2 linked regions of the Phenylobacterium zucineum HLK1 genome follow. The protein of the gene in region 1 binds, or shares a complex with, the protein of each later gene. Links are inferred from orthologs where the notes say so. Each region holds a gene or a part of one and is shown in the gene's direction. Other genes may lie near its edges.

Region 1 (3,241 bases):
CAGGTCGAAACCGTGAAGGCCGGGCTCAAGCCGGGCTCGCGCACCGTTTCGGCGATGGCGGGCGGATCGTTGGTCGCTCTCTGCGAGATGCGTGCGGGCCGGCTCGAACCTTCGCGCGTCTTCAACCTTTGACGAGAGCGGAGAAACCCGATGTCGATCACGGCCGAACGCAAGGCTGAACTCATCAAGACCCATGCCCGCGGCGAAGCGGACACGGGCAGCGCCGAAGTCCAGGTGGCGATCCTTTCCGAACGGATTTCGAACCTCACCGAACACTTCAAGACGCACAAGAAGGACAATCACTCGCGCCGGGGCCTGCTGAAGCTGGTCTCCCAGCGCCGGTCGCTCCTCGACCACCTGAAGAAGGCCGACCAGGCCCGCTATCAGGACCTGATCGAGAAGCTCGGCCTGCGTCGCTAGTTGGTTTACCGAGGACCCGTTCGGCAGCCGCCGTCGGGTCCTCGCCACATTTACCGCTGCTCCTCCGCGACAGGCCGGAGGGCCAAGCGGCGGCCAGGGGGACCCGAACGTCGGGCTTCCCCTTTTCGTACGTGAGGGTTCGAACGAAATCCTCGCCTTGCCTGTCTGACCTGGAGAGGATTTCGGAAGTCCGACGCCCTGTCCGCCCCCGCCGGGAATACGCCCGCGGGATGAGAAAGAAGCCAAAATGTTCGATATCAAGCGCAAGACGATCGAGTGGGGAGGCAAGACCCTCACGCTCGAAACCGGCCGCATGGCCCGCCAGGCCGACGGCGCGGTGCTCGCCACCTACGGCGAGACCATGGTGCTGGCGACCGCGGTGTTCGCCAAGTCTCCCAAGCCCGGCCAGGACTTCTTCCCCCTGACGGTGAACTACCAGGAGAAGTTTTACGCCGCCGGCAAGATCCCCGGCAGCTTCCCCCGCCGCGAAGGCGCGCCCTCCCAGAAGGAGACGCTGACCTCGCGCCTGATCGACCGTCCGATCCGCCCGCTGTTCGTGAAGGGCTTCAAGAACGAAGTGCAGGTGATCTGCACCGTCCTGGCCCATGACCTCGAGAACGACCCCGATATCGTGGCCATGGTCGCCGCCTCGGCCGCCCTGGTGCTGTCGGGCGTGCCCTTCATGGGCCCGATCGCCGCCGCGCGCGTCGGCTACGTGAACGGCGAGTACGTGCTGAACCCCACTCTCGACGAGATGAAGGAAAGCGCGATGGACCTCGTCGTGGCCGGCACCGCCGAAGCCGTGATGATGGTCGAATCCGAGATCAAGGAGCTGACGGAAGAGCAGGTCCTGGGCGGCGTCACCTTCGCCCACAAGGGCATGCAGCCGGTGATCGACGCGATCATCGAGCTGGCCGAGCACTCGGCCAAGGAGCCGTTCGACTTCCAGCCGGACGACACCGACGAGATCGCCGCCAAGGTGAAGGACCTGATCGGCGGCGACCTGCGCGCCGCTTACCAGATCACCGGCAAGTCCGAGCGCCACGCCGCCATCGGCGCGGCCAAGGAGAAGGCCATGACGGCCTTCGCCAAGTCCGAGGCGAACCCCGAAGGCTACGACGCCAACAAGCTGGGCGGCGTCTTCAAGGAGATCGAGGCCGACATCGTCCGGCGCTCGATCCTGGAGACCGGCAAGCGCATCGACGGCCGCACCGTCGACCAGGTCCGTCCGATCCTCGGCGAAGTGGGCGTGCTGCCCCGGGCCCACGGCTCGGCGCTGTTCACCCGCGGCGAGACCCAGGCGCTCTGCGTGACCACCCTGGGCACCGGCGACGACGAGCAGCTGATCGACGCCCTCGAAGGCAAGTACTTCGAGAAGTTCATGCTGCACTACAACTTCCCGCCGTTCTCGGTGGGCGAGACGGGCCGCATGGGCTCGCCCGGCCGGCGTGAAGTCGGTCACGGCAAGCTGGCCTGGCGGGCGCTCCGCCCGATGCTGCCGTCCTACGAGGAGTTCCCGTACACGATCCGCATCGTGTCCGAGATCTTCGAGTCCAACGGCTCCTCGTCGATGGCCACGGTCTGCGGTTCCTCGCTGGCCCTGATGGACGCCGGCGTGCCGCTGAAGAAGCCGGTGTCGGGCATCGCCATGGGCCTGATCCTCGAGAAAGACGGCTTCGCGGTCCTCTCGGACATCCTGGGCGACGAGGACCACCTCGGCGACATGGACTTCAAGGTGGCGGGCACCGCCGACGGCATCACGTCCCTGCAGATGGACATCAAGATCGCCGGCATCACCGAGGAGATCATGAAGAAGGCCCTCGAGCAGGCGAAGGGCGGCCGTGATCACATCCTGGCCGAGATGAACAAGGCCATGACGGCGCCCCGCGCCGAGCTGGGCGAGTTCGCGCCGAAGATCGAGACCATCAAGATCCCGGTCGACAAGATCCGGGAAGTGATCGGCTCGGGCGGCAAGGTGATCCGCGAGATCGTCGAGAAGACCGGCGCCAAGATCGACATCGGCGAGGATGGCACGATCAAGATCGCGGCCGCCGAGCAGACCAAGATCGACGCGGCCAAGGAGTGGATCAAGTCGATCGCCTCCGAGCCCGAGGTCGGCCAGATCTACACCGGCAAGGTCGTGAAGATTGTCGACTTCGGCGCCTTCGTGAACTTCTTCGGCGCCAAGGACGGCCTGGTCCACGTCTCGCAGATCTCGAACGAGCGCGTGGCCAAGGTCTCGGACGTGCTGACCGAAGGCCAGCAGGTGAAGGTCAAGCTCCTGGGCTTCGACGACCGCGGCAAGACCCGCCTCTCCATGAAGGTCGTCGACCAGGAGACCGGCGAGGACCTGTCGAAGTCGAACGAGAAGGCCGAAGAGCCGGCGGACGCGTAAGCGCCCCATCCTTCGGGAATGCGAGAAGGCGGCCGGAGCAATCCGGCCGCCTTTTTCGTGTGGTTCGTGGCCGCCTCGCGGCGGCTCGCGCCTCCGCCGCGGCGAGGTGGCGGCAAGAGAAAAGGCCCGCCGTCGCCGGCGGGCCTCTCGTCAGTCGCTCTCCTGGAAACTTGTCAGCCGCGCAGCTTTCGCAGCAGCACGTCGATGTCGCGGGCGATGGCGGCGTCCTCGGCCTTCAGGGCCTCGATGCGGCGCACCGCGTGCAGCACGGTGGTGTGGTCGCGCCCCCCGAAGCGGCGGCCGATGTCGGGCAGGGACCGCGTGGTGATCTGCTTGGCCAGCCACATGGCGACCTGGCGCGGCCGGGCGACCGCGCGGGCGCGGCGCTCGGAGATCAGGTCGGCCTGCTTCAGCGCGTAGTGCTCG
Region 2 (3,549 bases), 1.8 Mb from region 1 along the record:
CGACAGCTTTACCGCCGCAGGATGACGCAGCGCCGCTTTCCTTTTCGGGTGCGGTGATGCAAAGTCCGGCCGCGCGACGACGGTGCGCCCGTTCCGGGCCCGTTGGCGCGCGCCACGCAAACCTGCGTCGGGTCCGCCCGAGATCCTCGGCGACGACGCACCCTCCGATACGCGCCCACGGCGCGCCTAGGAACACACCCGATGGGCTGCGCAGCTCAAGCCAATCCCGGTCTTCCGGCCCCCCGCGACGCCGTTCCCGGCGCCCCGCGGGCCGGCGCGCGCGCCCGTCCCATGCACCGGCAGCGCCCGGGCCTTCGGGCCCCCGCCGCGCGCCGCGGAGACTTACTGAATGTCCAAGACCATGTTGATCGACGCAGCCCACGCGGAAGAGACGCGCGTGGTGGTCGTCGACGGGAACCGCGTTGAAGAGTTCGATTTCGAAAGCCAGAACCGGAAGCAGCTTCGAGGCAACATCTATCTCGCCAAGGTGACGCGCGTTGAGCCGTCGCTGCAGGCGGCCTTCGTCGAATACGGCGGCAACCGCCACGGCTTCCTGGCCTTCAACGAAATCCACCCCGACTACTACCAGATCCCGGTCGCCGACCGCGAAGCGCTGCTCCGCGAGGAGGCCGAGGAGGACGACGACGACCGTCACGAGCCCCGCGCCCGGGCGCCCGAGGACGAGGACGAGGTCGACCTGTCCGGCTCCGCTGACGACGAGGACGACGTCGTCGAGGAAGAGCTGGCGCGCCGCCGCCGCCGGCTGATGCGCCGCTACAAGATCCAGGAAGTGATCCGCCGCCGGCAGATCATGCTGGTCCAGGTCGTCAAGGAAGAGCGCGGCAACAAGGGCGCGGCGCTGACCACCTACCTGTCGCTGGCCGGCCGCTATGGCGTACTGATGCCGAACACCGCCCGCGGCGGCGGCATCAGCCGCAAGATCACCACGGCGACCGACCGCAAGCGCCTGAAGAGCATCGTCCAGAGCCTGGACGTGCCCGCCGGCATGGGCCTCATCGTCCGCACGGCGGGCGCCAAGCGCACCAAGGCCGAGATCAAGCGCGACTACGACTACCTGCTGCGCCTGTGGGAGAACATCCGCGAGACGACGCTGCACTCGATCGCGCCCGCCCTCATCTACGAGGAAGAGGACCTCGTGAAGCGGGCGATCCGCGACCTCTACGACAAGGACGTGGACAACGTCTGGGTCGAGGGCGAGGCCGGCTTCAAGGAAGCCCGCGACTTCATGCGCATGCTGATGCCGTCGCAGGCCAAGAAGGTGCAGCTCTACCGCGAGCCGACGCCGCTCTACGTCAAGCACAAGGTCGAGGACCACCTCAGCCAGATCTATTCGCCCGTCGTGCCGCTGCGCTCCGGCGGCTACCTGGTGATCAACCAGACCGAAGCGCTGGTCGCCATCGACGTGAACTCCGGCCGCGCGACGCGCGAACGGAACATCGAGGCCACCGCGCTCAAGACCAACATGGAGGCGGCCGAAGAAGCCGCCCGGCAGCTGCGCCTGCGCGACCTGGCCGGCCTGATCGTCATCGACTTCATCGACATGGATGAGGCGAAGAACAACCGGGCCGTCGAGAAGAAGCTGAAGGACTGCCTGAAGGACGACCGCGCGCGGGTCCAGATGGGCAAGATCAGCCCCTTCGGCCTGATGGAGATCTCCCGCCAGCGCCGCCGCACCGGCGTGCTGGAGGGCACCACCCACGTGTGCGAACACTGCGGCGGCACCGGCCGGGTCCGCTCGGTGGAATCCAGCGCGCTGGCCGCGCTGCGAGCCCTGGAGATCGAGGCGCTGAAGGGCGGCGGCGAAGCCACCCTGACCGTGCCGCGCGCCGTGGGCCTCTACATCCTGAACGAGAAGCGCGGTCATCTCGCCCGCCTGCACCACGCGTTCGGCCTGTTCGTCACCGTCCTGATCGACGACGACATGGCGCACGCCGAGCACGGCATCGAGCGAACCGCCAGCGAGACCCGCGCCGAGCACGCCGCGGCGCTCGCGCCGACGGCCGCCGGCGCCGTCCCCCCGGCCGAGGAGGCCTACCTCGAGGAGGTCTTCGAGGACGAGGACGAGGCCGAGGAGGAAGAGGAGTCCTTCGAGGAGGACGAGGATGAAGGCGGCGCCGAAGCCGAGGCTCCCCGCAGCCGCGAGGCCCGGGGCGATCGGGAAGACGGCGAAGGCCGCCGCGGGCGTCGCCGCCGTCGCCGCGGCCGCCGGGGCGACGAGCCCGCGGGCGAGCGGCCCGAGGGCGCACGTTCGGAGGGCGGCCGTCCCGAGGGCGGGCGACGCGAGGAGGTCCAGGCCGAGGACGAGGACGGCGCCCACGGCCGTCGCCGTCGCCGCGGCCGCCGCGGCGGTCGGCGCATGCGCGACGACTTCCGCCCGCACGAGCCCTTCTCCTGGGTGCGCCCCTGGGTGCCTTACGGCGAAGATCCCTTCGTCTGGTACGATCCGGCCGAGGACCTGAAGCCGGTCGCCGCGCCGCCGGCTGCGGCCAACGATGCTGCGGCCGAGCCGCAGCCCGCGGCCGCCGAGGCCGCCGCGCCCGCGCCGGCCGTCCGGGCCCCGCAGCCCGAGGGCGACATGGAGGTCTGGGTCGAGCTCCCCGCCGAGGAGGAGAAGCCCAAGCGCGCCCGCCGCTCGCGCAGCCGCGGCCGCGGCAAGGCCGAGGCGCAAGCCGAGGAGGCCGTGGCCGCTGAGGTCGCCGCCCCCGAGGCCGTCGTCGCGCCGGAACCGGAGGCTCCCGCCGAGCCGGAGCCCGCTGCGGCGGAGCCGGAAGCGGCCGAGCCTGAGAAGCCCGCGCCCAAGCGCCGGACGCGCAGCCGCAAGGCCGCCGCGCCCGTCGAAGCCGAGGCGACGGCCGCCGAACCCGCAGCGGAGCCGGCCCGGCCTGAACCGGCGCCCGCGGCTCCGGCCGAGCCCGTGGCGGCTTCGGTTCCCGAGCCCGAGGCGCCGCAAGCGCCCGACCCGGCCGAGATCTCCGGGCCGCCGCCGGCGCCGCGCAAAGGCTGGTGGCGCCGCGGCTGAGGCATTACATTCCGGTCGGGCTTCGAGGGCGGTCTGGAGAAGAGTTGAGCATGGTCTCCCCTGCCCGATCGGTTTCCCGCCTCGCGATGAGCTTCGTCCTGGCGGCCACCGTGGCCTTCGGGGCGAAGCCCGCCGCGGCGCAGGAGAGCCTTTCGCTCATCCGGGACACCGAGATCGAGGAGATCCTCGCCAAGGACTCCGAACCGATCCTGCGCGCCGCGGGCATCGACCCCCGGAATGTCGAGATCATCATCGTGGGGTCGAAGGAGCTCAACGCCTTCGCCGCCCCGCGGGTGATGGGCTTCAACACCGGGCTCATCCTGGAGGCCGACACGCCCAACGAACTGCAGGGCGTGATCGCGCACGAGGTCAGCCACCTCGCCGCCGGCCACAGCGCGCGGCGCGACGAGATGAACCGGGCCGGCATGCGGCCCTTCCTGCTGACCATGGGGCTGGGCGTGCTGGCCGCGCTCGCCGGTTCGCCCGAGGCGGGCGCCGGCCTCGTGGGC

What was found.
Region 2: the proteins of pnp (region 1) and PHZ_RS10150 are in contact, whole or in part, in a cryo-EM structure (PDB 9QH0), measured with the Escherichia coli proteins. The link is inferred for Phenylobacterium zucineum HLK1 from one-to-one orthologs.

Annotation. Positions count from the first base shown.
Region 1 is NC_011144.1:3,883,863-3,887,103, reverse strand. What follows is about bases 310-3,241. They hold pnp (polyribonucleotide nucleotidyltransferase), read left to right. Parts: upstream 310-667; coding sequence 668-2,815; downstream 2,816-3,241. Other genes in these bases: dnaA (chromosomal replication initiator protein DnaA), read right to left, coding at 2,989-3,241; rpsO (30S ribosomal protein S15), read left to right, coding at 310-420. Outside these bases: tRNA pseudouridine(55) synthase TruB, read left to right, coding at 1-132; more of rpsO, read left to right, coding at 151-309. UniProt on the Escherichia coli protein: Involved in mRNA degradation. Catalyzes the phosphorolysis of single-stranded polyribonucleotides processively in the 3'- to 5'-direction. Also involved, along with RNase II, in tRNA processing.
Region 2 is NC_011144.1:2,063,830-2,067,378, forward strand. Bases 1-3,240 are described here. They hold PHZ_RS10150 (Rne/Rng family ribonuclease), read left to right. Parts: upstream 1-349; coding sequence 350-3,040; downstream 3,041-3,240. Other genes in these bases: PHZ_RS10155 (M48 family metalloprotease), read left to right, coding at 3,127-3,240. Outside these bases: more of PHZ_RS10155, read left to right, coding at 3,241-3,549. UniProt on the Escherichia coli protein: Endoribonuclease that plays a central role in RNA processing and decay. Required for the maturation of 5S and 16S rRNAs and the majority of tRNAs. Also involved in the degradation of most mRNAs.